3 regions of the Agrobacterium sp. genome follow, and region 2 is predicted to be linked to each of the others. Evidence: predicted binding sites of a transcription regulator. Region 2 holds the regulator's gene; each other region holds the start of a gene.
The links. Region 2 encodes PhoB, which activates phosphate uptake and scavenging genes when phosphate is short. Its sites were predicted from a motif close to TGTCATNNANCTGTCAT; they were not measured.
Positions count from the first base shown of each region.

Region 1: AC5I5B_RS08240 (UDP-2,3-diacylglucosamine diphosphatase) is a predicted target of PhoB. The motif match lies at 3,069-3,085, and genes of this name have one in related genera.
Region 3: AC5I5B_RS17175 (bifunctional 2',3'-cyclic-nucleotide 2'-phosphodiesterase/3'-nucleotidase) is a predicted target of PhoB. The motif match lies at 2,825-2,841, and genes of this name have one in related genera.

Region 1 covers NZ_JCABZP010000010.1:336,319-341,006, reverse strand. The annotation lists gene AC5I5B_RS08250 (DUF2865 domain-containing protein) at 1-459, opposite strand, end outside; gene AC5I5B_RS08245 (NADP-dependent malic enzyme) at 596-2,911, opposite strand; gene AC5I5B_RS08240 (UDP-2,3-diacylglucosamine diphosphatase) at 3,140-3,979, shown strand; gene dgcA (N-acetyl-D-Glu racemase DgcA) at 4,493-4,688, opposite strand, start outside.
Region 2 covers NZ_JCABZP010000014.1:367,828-372,515, forward strand. The annotation lists gene pstA (phosphate ABC transporter permease PstA) at 1-73, shown strand, start outside; gene pstB (phosphate ABC transporter ATP-binding protein PstB) at 88-903, shown strand; gene phoU (phosphate signaling complex protein PhoU) at 1,000-1,725, shown strand; gene phoB (phosphate regulon transcriptional regulator PhoB) at 1,756-2,439, shown strand; gene AC5I5B_RS13525 (GcrA family cell cycle regulator) at 2,754-3,287, opposite strand; gene AC5I5B_RS13530 (aspartate aminotransferase family protein) at 3,719-4,688, shown strand, end outside.
Region 3 covers NZ_JCABZP010000014.1:1,108,021-1,112,708, forward strand. The annotation lists gene AC5I5B_RS17170 (LysR family transcriptional regulator) at 1-712, shown strand, start outside; gene AC5I5B_RS17175 (bifunctional 2',3'-cyclic-nucleotide 2'-phosphodiesterase/3'-nucleotidase) at 757-2,745, opposite strand; gene AC5I5B_RS17180 (PilZ domain-containing protein) at 2,961-3,296, opposite strand; gene AC5I5B_RS17185 (DUF1203 domain-containing protein) at 3,395-3,862, opposite strand; gene AC5I5B_RS17190 (DUF4344 domain-containing metallopeptidase) at 4,026-4,688, shown strand, end outside.

The DNA.
Region 1 (4,688 bases), on a different contig from region 2:
GGAAGGCGACGGCAGCTGCGCTTCCGTCTGCGGTGCGGTGCCGCAGCCATTTGCATCGAGGGCGGCGAGGATACGCTGGCGCCTGATATCGCCATCGTTGTCACGCACGGCCGCCATGGCGTCGTCGCGATCACGGATGATGGCGTCGCGTTCGTTTTCCGCTTCCGCCAGCGCATCGCCGATCTCGGCGCAGACACCGGCATTGGGATTGCCGTAGACGATGACGCTGCCAGACGAGCAGCCATAGCCGCGCAGGTCGTTCCTGATCTTGCGAATGACGATGTTCTGGCGGGCGAGCGCATTGGCGTAACGCCGCACCTCGGCCGTATTGCCGATGACGCGTGGCGGCTCACGCAACTGCGCATAAAGCGTATCGCAGACCTGATCCGCGAAAGCGGTGGCCGGAGCAATGAAAACAAGGGGAAGCAGGAGGCCGATGATGCGGCTGCGCCGGGTCAATTGTGCGATCCGTTCGATGTCCCCGACCGGTGGCAGGGGCGTTATACTTCACGAAATCCGTGTTTCAGGAAGATAACATAAGCTGTTGCCGCAATGCGGCAACAGCTTGTTCAAAATTGCGTTAATGCGGCCTCTATCACACCGAAGGATGCGAGGCCTGCACCACGGCAAACGCCGCCATGTTGACGACGCCGCGCGAGGTGACGCTGGGCGACAGGATATGGGCGGGCAGGGCGCTGCCGAGCAGGATCGGGCCGACATGCAGGCCTTCCGTCAGCGTGCGGGTGACGCCGAGCGTGATGTTGGCGGCATCGAGGTTCGGGAAGACCAGAAGGTTCGCCTCGCCCGTCAGCACGCTGTTCGGCATCGCGCGCTTGCGCAGCGCTTCCGAAAGTGCGGAGCCGCCCTGCATTTCGCCGTCCACTTCCAGTTCCGGTGCTGCCGCCTGCACGATCTTCAGGGCGCGGCGCATCTTGCGGGCGCTTTCGGAATCGCGCGAGCCGAAATTGGAATGGCTGGCGAGTGCGATCTTCGGCGTGATGCCGAAACGGCGGATTTCCTTGGCCGCGAGAATGGCCATCTCAGCCACTTCCTCTGACGTCGGGTCGTTGTTGACGAAGGTGTCGGTGAGGAACAGCGCACCCTGCTGGGTGATGAGCAGGCTGAGACCCGCAAAGGAACGCACGCCTTCCTGCTTGCCGATGATCTGGTTCACGTCGCGCAGGTGCCGGTCATAACGGCCTTCGAGACCGCAGATCAGCGCATCCGCCTCGCCACGCTTCACCGAAAGCGCGCCGATGACGGTCGTGTTGGTACGCACGATGGTACGCGCCGCTTCCGGGTTGATGCCGGCGCGGCCGACAAGGGCGAAATAATCATCGACATAATCGCGGTAACGCGGATCGTCTTCCGGGTTGACCACGGCAAAATCCGTATGCGGACGGATGCGCAGGCCGAAGCGCTTCAGGCGCGTCTCGATGATCTGCGGGCGGCCGATGAGGATCGGGATGCCGGTGCCTTCTTCCAAGAGCACCTGGGCGGCGCGCAGCACGCGCTCGTCTTCGCCTTCGGCAAAGATGATGCGCTTCTTTTCGGCGGCTTTCGCGGCATTGAAGACCGGCTTCATGATGAAGCCGGAGCGCCAGACGAAACGGTTCAGCTGGTCGAAATAGGCTTCGAAATCGGTGATCGGCCGGGCGGCGACGCCGCTCGCGGCCGCTGCACGGGCGACAGCCGGTGCGATGCGCAGGATGAGGCGCGGATCGAAAGGCGAGGGAATGAGATAGTTCGGGCCGAAGACCGGTGTTTCACCGCTATAGGCTTTTGCCGCGACTTCCGAGACTTCCTCACGCGCAAGCTCGGCGATGGCCTGCACGGCGGCCATCTTCATTTCCTCGTTGATCGTGGTTGCGCCGCAATCCAGCGCGCCGCGGAAGATATAGGGGAAGCACAATACGTTGTTGACCTGGTTCGGGAAGTCCGAACGGCCGGTGCAGATCATCGCATCCGGGCGGGCCGCACGCGCCGCTTCCGGCATGATTTCCGGATTGGGGTTGGCAAGCGCCAGGATCAGCGGGTTTTCCGCCATGCGCTCCAGCAGTTCCGGCTTCAGAACACCGGCGGCCGAAAGGCCGAGGAAGACGTCGGCGCCGTCGATGGTTTCGGCCAGCACACGCTTGTCGGTCTTCTGGGCGTAAACTTCCTTCCACTCGTCCATCAGCTCGTTGCGGCCATCGTAAACGAGGCCTTCGATGTCGTGGACCCAGATGTTTTCCTTCTTCGCGCCCATGGCGACCAGCAGGTTGAGGCAGGCAAGCGCCGCAGCACCCGCGCCTGACGCGACGATCTTGACGCTTGAGAGCGACTTTCCGGCCAGTTCCAGAGCGTTGGTGACAGCGGCGGCGACGATGATCGCGGTGCCATGCTGGTCATCATGGAAAACCGGGATATTCATTTTTTCGCGCAGCTGGCGTTCCACCTCGAAACATTCCGGCGCCTTGATGTCTTCAAGGTTGATGCCGCCGAAGGTGGGCTCCAGCGCTGCGATGGTGGAAACCATGTCGTTGATGCCGGGCGCATCGATTTCGATGTCGAAGACGTCGATACCGGCGAATTTCTTGAAGAGAACGGCCTTGCCTTCCATCACGGGCTTGGAGGCGAGCGGGCCGATATTGCCAAGTCCGAGAACCGCCGTGCCGTTGGAAATGACCGCGACGAGGTTGGCGCGGGCGGTATATTCCGCTGCCATTTCCGGATTTTCATGGATGGCGAGGCAGGGGGCGGCGACGCCGGGTGAATAGGCAAGCGCCAGATCGCGCTGGTTGCCGAGCGGCTTGGTGGCCTGGATTTCCAGCTTGCCGGGGCGCGGGTAGCGGTGGAAAAAGAGCGCCTGTTCCTCGATGTCGGCCTTTGCCGTGTTGGCGGGCGTGTTGTTCTTATCGTGAGAGGTCATTCTTCCACCGTCATGTCTGGTTCAATTCCGGCCCCCTGAATACAACAAACTTTCCCATGGTACAGCCGTTATTTACCGCCCCCTTATGCAAATGCGGCCATGGCTTATTCGCGTTTTCGTGAAGGTCTTCGTCATATTCCCTATAAAAACCGGCGTTTGTCATGTTGCTGCAACACGAGTCTGGTTCTGAGAGGTAAGAAAGCCGCAGGGACGCAACCGAACAGGGGGATGAAATCCGTGGCCGGTCAAATCGAAACCAGACAGTTCAGAACGCTTTTCATTTCGGATGTTCATCTCGGCTCCAAGGCGGCCAAGACGGACTATCTGCTCGACTTCCTGAAATATCACGAGGCCGAGACGATCATCCTCGTCGGCGACATCGTCGACGGCTGGCGCCTGCGCCGCAGCTGGTACTGGCCGCAGGGCTGCAACGACGTGGTGCAGAAGCTTCTGCGCAAGGCCCGCAAGGGAACCCGCATCGTCTATATTCCCGGCAATCACGATGAATTCCTGCGGGAATTTCCGGGCATGCATTTCGGCGGCATCGAAGTGGCCGAGCGCATGATCCACGAGGCGGCCGACGGCAAGAAATATCTCATCATCCATGGCGACGAGTTCGACGTGGTGGTGCGCAACGCCCGCCTGCTCGCCTATCTCGGCGACTGGGCCTATGACGCTGCGATCGCGCTCAACATCGTCATCGCCGCCGTGCGCCGCCGCATCGGCCTGCCTTACTGGTCGTTCTCGGCCTGGGCCAAGCTGCAGGTCAAGCACGCCGTCAACTTCATCGGCGAATTCCAGCGCGTGGTGGCTGACGAGGCGCGCCGCAACAATGTCGACGGCGTCATCTGTGGACACATTCACCATGCTGTCATGGAAGACATGGACGGCATTCGTTACATCAACACCGGCGACTGGGTGGAAAGCTGCACGGCGATTGCCGAAAATGCCGATGGCAGCTTCGAGTTGATCACCTGGATGCAGACAAGCGACGTTATCGTCGAACAGGCATCGGATGAGATGGAGCCGGTGGATATTCCGGGGCTGATCGGGAAACACGCGGCCTGATTGGGACATGCCAACCTTTGCCGCGACGGCGCGTTTCGTTGGGGATGCGCTGGCTGGGTGATGCGGGCTAAGGCGATGGCGTGATCTCGCCGATGTTGCCTACATACTCCGAATAGCTTGTTTTCTTCATCCTCGGGCTTGACCCGAGGATGACGACGGAGGTTTAGATTCGCCGGTTGCTTTCGTGAAAGCGAGCGCGGATGGAATTACGGCGCGCATCGCGTCATTCTTAGCCCGCGCGAGGGCGGCGCCCCAAATTCCTGGTAGGCCGGATAAATCAGTGACCCTGTCGAGACATGCCCCAGCTCTTTCATGTGAGGAGAGCGCGTGCCGCTTGTTTCTTCTCCCCTAGGGGAAGAAGGTCGCGGCAACGGGATGAGGGGGCGAGGGTAGAGATATCAGGAGAGCTTGCCACCCATCTGATCCTTCGGGCCGTCTTCTCCCCGGCGGGGAGAACAAACAAGCGGTGAGGTCGTGCCTTTATCTTGTTTCTCTGCCTTCAATATCTAGGGCTTACCCCCACAATTCCGGCCGCGCCGGATAAACCAGTGAACCCTCATAAACCAGCCCCGGCTCGCGATCCTCGGCCAGCAGCAGCGGCCCGTCGAGATCGGAAAAGGCTGCTCCCTGGGCGGCGAGTATGGCGGGGGCCATGCCGAGCGAGGTGCCGAGCATGCAGCCGACCATGATGGTGAAACCGAGCCGTTCC
Region 2 (4,688 bases):
CCTGCTTTTGTTCCTCATCGTCATGAATGTTGGCGCAATCCTGTTGCGTCGCCGCTTCGAGCGGCGCTGGTAGAGGGAGATTGAGCAATGAACATGTTGTCGGAAGCAGCAGTTGAAAAGGCGCTGGACAAGAAAATGAATGAAGTCTCATACAAGATGATCGGCAAGGACGTTTCGGTTTATTACGGCGAAAAGCGCGCGCTTTACGACGTGAACCTCAACGTTCGGGAAAATACGGTGACCGCGCTTATCGGCCCGTCCGGCTGCGGTAAATCCACCTTCCTGCGCACCCTGAACCGTATGAACGACACGATCGACGGTTGCCGGGTCACCGGCAAGATCACGCTCGATACCGACGATATCTACGATCAGGCGATCGACGTCGTGGAATTGCGCGCCCGCGTCGGCATGGTGTTCCAGAAGCCGAACCCCTTCCCGAAGTCGATCTACGAGAACATCGCCTATGGCCCGCGTATCCACGGCCTTGCCCGCAACAAGGCGGATATGGACCAGATCGTCGAGCACAGCCTGCAGAAGGCGGGTCTCTGGAACGAAGTGAAGGATCGCCTGCTGGAGTCCGGCACCGGCCTTTCCGGCGGTCAGCAGCAGCGCCTGTGCATCGCGCGCGCGGTTGCCGTCAGCCCGGAAGTGATCCTGATGGACGAGCCCTGCTCGGCGCTGGACCCGATCGCGACCGCAAAGGTCGAGGAATTGATCCACGAGCTGCGTACCAATTACACGATCGTCATCGTCACGCACTCCATGCAGCAGGCGGCGCGTGTTTCCCAGCGCACTGCCATGTTCCACCTTGGTCATCTTGTCGAAGAAAACGAAACCGACAAGATGTTCACCAATCCGGACGACCAGCGCACGCAGGACTACATCATGGGCCGCTTCGGCTGATCCCGGCCGGCGCTTTATCGAAACCGAACAAGACTGGTGCCTCTGCCGTGCCCGCTTCCGGGTACGCGCATGCAGGCCAAGCCGGAGGACTAGACCATGACACAGACAACGACCCATTCGCATATCCTGTCGGCCTATGACGACGAACTGAAATTCCTGACGCGCCGCATCGCCGAAATGGGCGGTCTCGCGGAACAGATGTGCGCCGATGCCGTGCGTGCGCTCGTCAATTCCGACGCCGCGCTCGCTCAGAAGGTCATTTCCGATGACGCGATCCTCGATCATTCCGAGCGCGAGATCGGCGACAAGGCCATCGTCACCATCGCCAGACGCCAGCCGATGGCGGCCGACCTTCGCGAGATCATCGGCACGCTGCGTATTGCCGGCGACCTTGAACGCGTTGGCGACCTTGGCAAGAACACTGCCAAGCGTGTGATCGCGGTTGCCGGAACCGGTGTACCGCGCAAGCTCGCCCGCGGCATAGAGCACCTGTCGGAGCTTGCGCTGGTGCAGCTCAAGGAAGTCCTCGACGTCTATTCCACGCGTTCCGCCGAGAAGGCCAATGCCATCCGCGAGCGCGATGAGGAAATCGACGCCATGTATACGTCGCTCTTCCGTGAGCTTCTGACCTACATGATGGAAGATCCGCGCAACATCACCACCTGCACGCATCTTCTGTTCTGCGCCAAGAACATCGAGCGTATCGGCGACCACGCCACCAATATCGCCGAGACGATCTATTACATGACCACCGGCAGCCAGCCGGAAGGTGAGCGTCCGAAGGACGACAGTTCCAACACGCTCGGTTCGGTGACCGAGTAACAGACGAGCAGCGGCTTGCGGAGTTAGCATATGGTGCCCAAGATTGCAGTTGTGGAAGACGAGGAAGCGCTGAGCGTCCTCCTTCGTTACAATCTCGAGGCTGAGGGATATGACGTCGACACGATACCCCGTGGAGACGAAGCAGAAATCAGGCTGCAGGAACGTATTCCGGACCTTCTTATCCTGGATTGGATGCTTCCCGGCGTTTCCGGTATAGAACTGTGCCGTCGGCTCAGAATGCGGCCGGAAACAGAACGCCTGCCCATCATCATGCTGACGGCGCGCGGCGAAGAAAGCGAACGGGTTCGCGGCCTTGCCACCGGCGCCGACGACTATGTCGTCAAGCCGTTTTCGACGCCAGAACTCATGGCCCGGGTCAAGGCCATGCTGCGCCGGGCCCGTCCCGAGGTTCTCTCCTCGGTGCTGAAATGCGGTGATATCGAGCTGGATCGCGAGACCCATCGCGTTCACCGCAAGAGCCGCGAAGTGCGCCTCGGCCCGACGGAGTTCCGCCTGCTGGAATTCCTGATGACCTCTCCAGGCCGGGTTTTCTCCCGCTCGCAATTGCTGGATGGCGTGTGGGGTCACGATATCTATGTGGATGAGCGCACCGTCGACGTGCATGTCGGACGCCTGCGCAAAGCGCTCAATTTTTCGCATATGCAGGATGTCATCCGTACCGTGCGCGGCGCCGGATATTCGATGGAAGCCTGAGCAAGACTCGACCGACGAGTTACACTCGGGGCAACATCCCGCCAAAAACCGAAAGGCCCGAAACCGGAATGGTGTCGGGCCTTTCGGTTTTTGGACGTCCCCAAACACGACGGCTTCATCCTTCTTGATGGGATGACGGACAATTGGCTGAAATCCCGCCCGCTCAATCGGGATTGTGGGTCGGGTTCGACAGCGATGGGGGATAGGGTTCGGCGCTTCGCTGGTGAGTTGACCCCGGAACCGCCTGAACTTTGTCATAAAAAAACGGGCCCGAAGGCCCGTAGTTTTTGAGTGTCGAATGCGTGCCGCAACACTCAAGCCTTGCGGCGCTCGCTTACCGGCTGATAGGCGAGTTTCGCATGGAACTTGCAATAGGGCGAAGATTCCAGCGCTTCACAACCGCAGAAATGGAAATCATCCTTCAGCGGATCGCCGACCGGCCACTTGCAGGTGCGCTCCGTCAGTTCCGTCAGCGTCAGGCGACGGGAAATCGGCGAGACCACGTTTTTGGAAGGAACGTAATCAAGAACCTGTGCGGTCTCGATGTCGATCTCCTCATTCAGCGCGGTTGCCGCGTTGGAACGGGTGAGGATCCGCGCCGGCGCCGCATTGACGCGGCCTGCAAAGGTCGTCGCGCGTGGGGCAGGTGCAGCGGTGCGCTTGGGCGCAGAGCGCGCCGAAGTGACCGGGCCGCCAGCCTTGACGCGTCCCGGCAGATTGAGGCGATGGACCTTGCCGATCACGGCATTACGGCTGACGCCGCCGAGCTGCGCTGCAATCTGGCTGGCGCTAAGGCCCTCGGACCATAATTTCTTGAGTTTCTCGACTCGTTCGTCTGTCCAGTTCATGCCGCTTCTCCGCTCGTCGCGTATAATGTCGGCAGAATCCTTCTCCGTCTCGCGGGCGTGCCGCGAGCGTGGTTTCTGCCGGATTTTTGGTGACTAGTTCCGCCGCAATGCAGTCTAGTAATTAGCGATTAACCTAGTGCCACGCAGACTCCGTGGCAAGAGTCACGGGAATCATCTCGAATCGATTTTCCGGTTTTCCCCAACTTGCTGGCGAGTTGAGTCTGAAAGGCAACACCTTGGGCCTCGCAGGCCGCCACCTACTAGGGCTTGAGAAGCCCGGGAAATACGGACTTTTGTTGACATCGGCAGGCGAAGTGACAATAGTGCCCCTGCCGCCGCGAGGCGGCATTTTTGATTTTCAGGCGAGGGATAACCCTCAGAGCCTATTGACAACCGTCTGACAGCGCATCCGCGCAAGGAGTGATACAGCCATGGCCGAAGCCGCCGCGCCATTGTTCGATACGTTTGCAAGAGCCCCCCTGCGCTTCGAGCGAGGCGAGGGCGTCTGGCTGTTCACGGAGAGCGGCGAACGATATCTGGATTTTGCGGCCGGCGTAGCGGTCAATTCGCTGGGCCACGCCCATCCGCACCTCGTGGAAGCGATCAAGACCCAGGCCGAGAAGGTCTGGCACGTCTCGAACCTTTATGAAGTGCCGGGCCAGGAAAAGCTCGCCAAGCGCCTGACGGAAGCGACCTTCGCAGACAAGGTCTTCTTCACCAATTCCGGTGCGGAAGCGCTGGAATGCGCGATCAAGACCGCGCGCCGTTATCATTATTCCAAGGGGCATCCGGAAAAGTTCCGGATCATCACCTTCGAAGGCGCCTTTCATGGGCGTACGCTGGCGACGATCGCCGCCGGCGGCCAGCAGAAATATCTCGAAGGTTTCGGTCCCAAGGTCGAAGGTTTCGACCAGGTGCCCTTCGGTGACGTTGATGCGCTGAAAGCCGCCATCACGGCCGAGACGGCTGCACTTCTGATCGAGCCCATTCAGGGCGAGGGCGGCATCCGTGCGCCCAGCAAGGAATTCCTGCAGCTGCTGCGGTCGCTCTGCGATGAGCATGGCATGCTGCTGATTTTCGATGAGGTCCAGACCGGCGTCGGCCGCACGGGCAAGCTGTTTGCCTATGAGCAGACGGGTGTCGCGCCCGATATCATGGCGGTGGCCAAGGGTATCGGCGGCGGTTTCCCGCTCGGCGCATGCCTTGCGACGGCGGATGCCGCTTCCGGCATGACGGCGGGCGTGCACGGCACCACCTATGGCGGCAACCCGCTGGCCATGGCTGTGGGCAATGCCGTGCTCGATGTCGTCCTCTCCGAGGGCTTTCTGGAGAAGGTCCGTGATGTCGCGCTGGTCTTCCGCCAGGGCCTTGCTTCGCTGAAGGATCGTTATCCTGATGTCA
Region 3 (4,688 bases), 740 kb from region 2:
CGCCAAAGGGTTGAAGCAGGGGCTTGAGGCGGAACTCTTGGTCGCCATCAGTACCATGGTGCCAGCGGAGGCCGTGGTGGCCGTGCTGCGCGATTTTCGCACACAGTTCCCGACCGTCACCCTCAGCCTCAATGTCGGCGAATTGGGCATGGTCATGGATATGGTGCTCTCCCGCAAGGCAGGCATCGGCATCGGCGGGGCGATGCTGCGCCAGGATGATGAGCTCGTTGTCGAAAAGGTGGGCCATTCCTTCATGTTGCCCGTCGTCGCGTCGGATCACCCGCTGGCGCAGATCGAGCGGCCTCTGGTTCTCGCCGACGTGCGCGAGGAGGTCCAGCTTGTTGTCACCGATGCATCGGGCCTCACCAAGGGCCGCGATTTCAATGTTCTCTCTTACAAGACATGGCGGGTCAGCGACATCGCCACGAAATACCAGCTCATCAAGGGTGGTCTTGGCTGGGGCGGTCTGCCCGCATCGATCGTGCGCAATGATCTGACCAATGGCAGCCTGAAAGCGCTTGAGCTGGAGGCCTATGAGCAGGGCGAATATCCGCTCTTTGCGCTGCGGCGGGTGGATTCACCGGCAGGCCCCGCAGGCCAGTGGCTTGCCGAAGCATTTCAGCAGCGCCTGTCTGCCTGCCCGAACCACAAGGATTTCAACGGGATGCTTGCGGCCAGCAAGCAGAGGACCATTGCTGTCGCCGCTGAGTGACAGTCTCGCCCTCCCGGCCGGTTTCAGCCGGGAGGGCGAAGCTTTTAGAGAACCAGACGGAACTTCGCGAAACCTTCCGCGCCGTCACCGGCATCCTCGATTTTCGCGCCCTTGATCTCAGCCGCATAGTGACGGCCCTTGGGGCCGGTCTCGAAGATCGCCGTGGTATTGGCGACAGGCGCGAAGGACCAGTTGGCATCCGCAGACGGGTTGATGGTGCCCTGATCGATGATATAGCGCACGATCACGTCGCGGTTGGTATCGGGCGCCACGAAGATCACCTTGTCGCCGGCGATATCGGGGAATTTGCCGCCGCCGCTTGCCCGGTAATTATTGGTGGCGACCACGAATTTCTGCTCGGGATCGATCGGCTTGCCTTCAAATTGCAGGTTGACGATGCGGTTGCTATCAGGGTTGACGGCCTTGCCGTCCTTGTCGAATTTCGCCGGTTTGGAAATGTCGATCTGATAGGTCACACCGTCGATGACATCGAAATTATAGGACGGGAAATCCGCGTTCAGCAGCGGCGCATCCTTTGCGCCGGCCTCAACCGTGTTGAACATGCCGGCCGACATTTCCAGCCAGTTCTTCACCTGCGCGCCGTTGATCAGCACCGCCTGCACCGTGTTGGGGTAGAGATAGAGATCGGCGACGTTCTTGATGGCGATGTCACCGGCGGGGACATCGGTGTAATAATCCGCGCCGCCGCGGCCGCCCGACTTGAAGGGTGCTGCTGCCGAAAGCACGGGCAGATCCTTGTATTGTCCTTCCTTCAGCATGTCCTTGATATACCAGGTCTGGGCATTGGAAACGATCTGCACGGATGGATCGTCCGCTACCAGTGCGAAATAGGAATAGAGCGGCGCGGAGGTTTTACCGACCGGACGGCGCACATAGGCAAGTGCCGCCTCATGATCGGCTTTGGCGGCGGCGAGGACTTCCGCTTTATCCGTGAAATCGGCGACGACCTTGCGGTTTTCGTCACGGTGATAGATCGGCCGGGCTTCGGAGGTGAAGTCTACGATCTTCCAGCTTTTGCCGTCCTTTTCAAGCAGCAGGTCGATGAGGCCCATATGCGAGCCCCAGAAACCGGCCATCACCGCCGGCTTGCCCATCAGCGTGCCCTTGACCGCATCCGCACCCTCAATGCCGTCCCAGGTCTTCGGACCGGGGAAAACGAGATGCTGGTGGCCGGTGAAGATGGCGTCGACGCCTTCGACGGCAGCCAGATAAAGCGAGGCGTTTTCCATGCGCTCCGTCTGGCCCTTGCCGTCGATGCCGGAATGGGAAAGGGCGATGATGATATCAGCGCCTTCTTCCTTCATGACAGGCACCCAGGCTTTCGCAGCCTCGACGATGTCACGCGTCTGCGCCTTGCCCTCGAGGTTCTTGGAATCCCACATCATGATCTGCGGCGGCACGAAGCCGATGATGCCGACCTTGACCGGGCTCGTCACGCCGCCGCCGTCGCGGATCTGTTTTTCCAGAACGACATAGGGCTTGAAGAACAGCTCGTCGTTTTTCGGATCGGAAGCAAGCTGGCCCTTGGTGAGGTTGGCGCAGACGTAAGGGAAACCCGCGCCGGCCAGCGTGTTCGACATATAGTCGAGGCCGTAATTGAATTCGTGGTTGCCGAGCGTGCCGCAATCATAGCCCAGCACATTCATGGCATTGATCACGGGGTGCTTGTCGCCGGCCTTCATACCGCGCTCATAGGCGATATAGTCGCCGAGCGGATTGCCCTGCAGGAAGTCGCCATTGTCCACCAGCATCGAGTTACCAGCTTCGGCGCGGATGGTGTCGATGATCGAGGCGGTGCGGGCGAGCCCCATCGTGTCGTTCGGCTTGTCGGCGTAATAATCATAGGGAAAGACATGAACATGGATGTCAGTCGTTTCCATGATGCGCAGATGCGCCTGGTTGGTCGCTGCGCGCGCAGCAAAAGGGTGCAGCAGCACCAGCGCCGAGGAGGCCGCGATGCCGCCCAGAAGCGAACGTCGGGTGATGGGGTGGAGAGCGAGAAGCGACGACATGGGAACTCCTTCGAATGAAGCTTGCTCTGTCATGAAAAACGACAGGGTAGAAGCAATCGCAGAGGAGTCCATCACCAAAATGACAGGCCCGTGACGGATGGGCCTGTTTTCAACCGTTTGATAAATTTTTTGTCACGGCAGCGCGGCACGGGTGTCGCCGTACCGGAGAATACGCATCGTCCGCCCTGCGCATTCCTCTTCGTTGGACCAGCGGATTAGCGGGCGAGGGTCGGTTTCACGTCTTCATGGAAGAAGCGGAAATAGGAGGAGAGCTGCGCCAGTGTGTTGGTGGAAAGCTTGAGCTGCAGGCCGAGGCGGTTCATGTGCTGCCACTGCACGACGCCTTCGATGAAGCCCAGATCTTCACTCTGCACCTTGACCCGGCTGCCCTTGGCGGCGGCGAAAGGGCCGTCCAGTTCGAGCGCCATCCCCGTCGCCGAAAGATCGACCACGCGTCCCCTGGTCGACTGGCTGAAATAATGCACGGTCGCAAAAATTCTGGTTTTGCTGCGGGGCGCAGTCCGGGTCGCCATATTGAGGTTATTTGTCATGTTGCTGCTCAAATCAATTGTTTCCGATACCATGCATCATGGCGCAAAAAGCTTGAGAGCCGTTTAGTTCTTCTCTTAAAATTGCAGGTAATTGCCGATTATGCTGTGTCGATACGGCACTGATAGCAATTATTACGGGCGGATCGCACATGGACATAAGCGACATCCGCGCGCTCCAGAAGGCGCAGTGCGCGCGACACGATCTCGCCCGTCGCCGTCACCGCGCCGGTGCCGTAGACGATGCGGTCATCGGCTCCATAACCCCGCACGATGTAATCCGGGCTGTCCAGCATCGGCGGGACAGCCTGTGTCTGGGGATAGCGCTCACAGGCCTCGGCATGCAGAAAAACCGGTCCCGTTTCCGCATAAGGCTGTAGCGAGGGGAAAGGCCGGTAGGCGAGGATCAGCATCCCGTCGCCTTCGCCGATCTGGCGAAGGCAGTGGCGGCAGGGCATGCCGCCTGGAGAAACGGCTTTTTCCGGCGGATTGCCATAGGCGTCGGCGGCTCCCGCCCGGAAGGCCTCGGCTTCCTTAGCCGGCATTGCGGTAAAAACGAGATCGGTCATGTCGGGGCCTCCTGGGTTGGGATCGGCGTTGCTTCTTTGCAGCTATGGTCCCGAAACGGATCACTATCCACCCGATTCTTGACAGGCGATGCAACCAGCCCATTGCGTGACTCGTTAGCTTCGGGAATCAGTGACGCTCCTCGTTCCCGGAAGGTCTGATTTTATGTTCCGTCGTTTTCTGGCCGCCGTTCCGCTGGCTTTCGTATCGTTGACGGCTCCGATGCAGGCCGAGGCGCAGGTCGCCTCCGGTCTCGACGGCCTGTCCGACGATCAGCTTCAGCAGGCGGTCAATTTCGTTATCGGCAACGCGATCTTCTCGCTTTATCACGAAGGCGCACGCATGCTGATCTCGGATTTCGGGACAGCGGACACGGCAAGTGTTCAGGCCCCGGCCGATCAGCTGGCCGGCACGCTCATCCTTCAGGCCAATGAGGAATGGCTCGACACCGCGCTCGTCAACGCCACCGACAGCTGGTATCTCGCACGTGAGACGGAGACCCTGCCGGAGCACGAGGCTCCGGTCTTTTCCGCGCTGGTGCCCGACAGGAGCCGCGACCGCAACATGGCCTGCCTGATGGTCGGTCGCGACAAGGATGGTTATGGCGATCTGGCTGCCATGATGGGGCTCAACAATGCCGAGTTCGACAAATGCGCCGCCGCCTATCCCGGCGTTGCGTCGGCCTGGGAGAATTTTCTGAGCACCCACCGCAGCCAGACGCCATCCAGATTTGCCGTCAGCTATGTGCCGCCGCGTGATCCAGAACTTGAGCCCTATGCCATCATGGTCAAGGAATCGAAGATTCTCGATCTCATCAGCCGCAGCTTT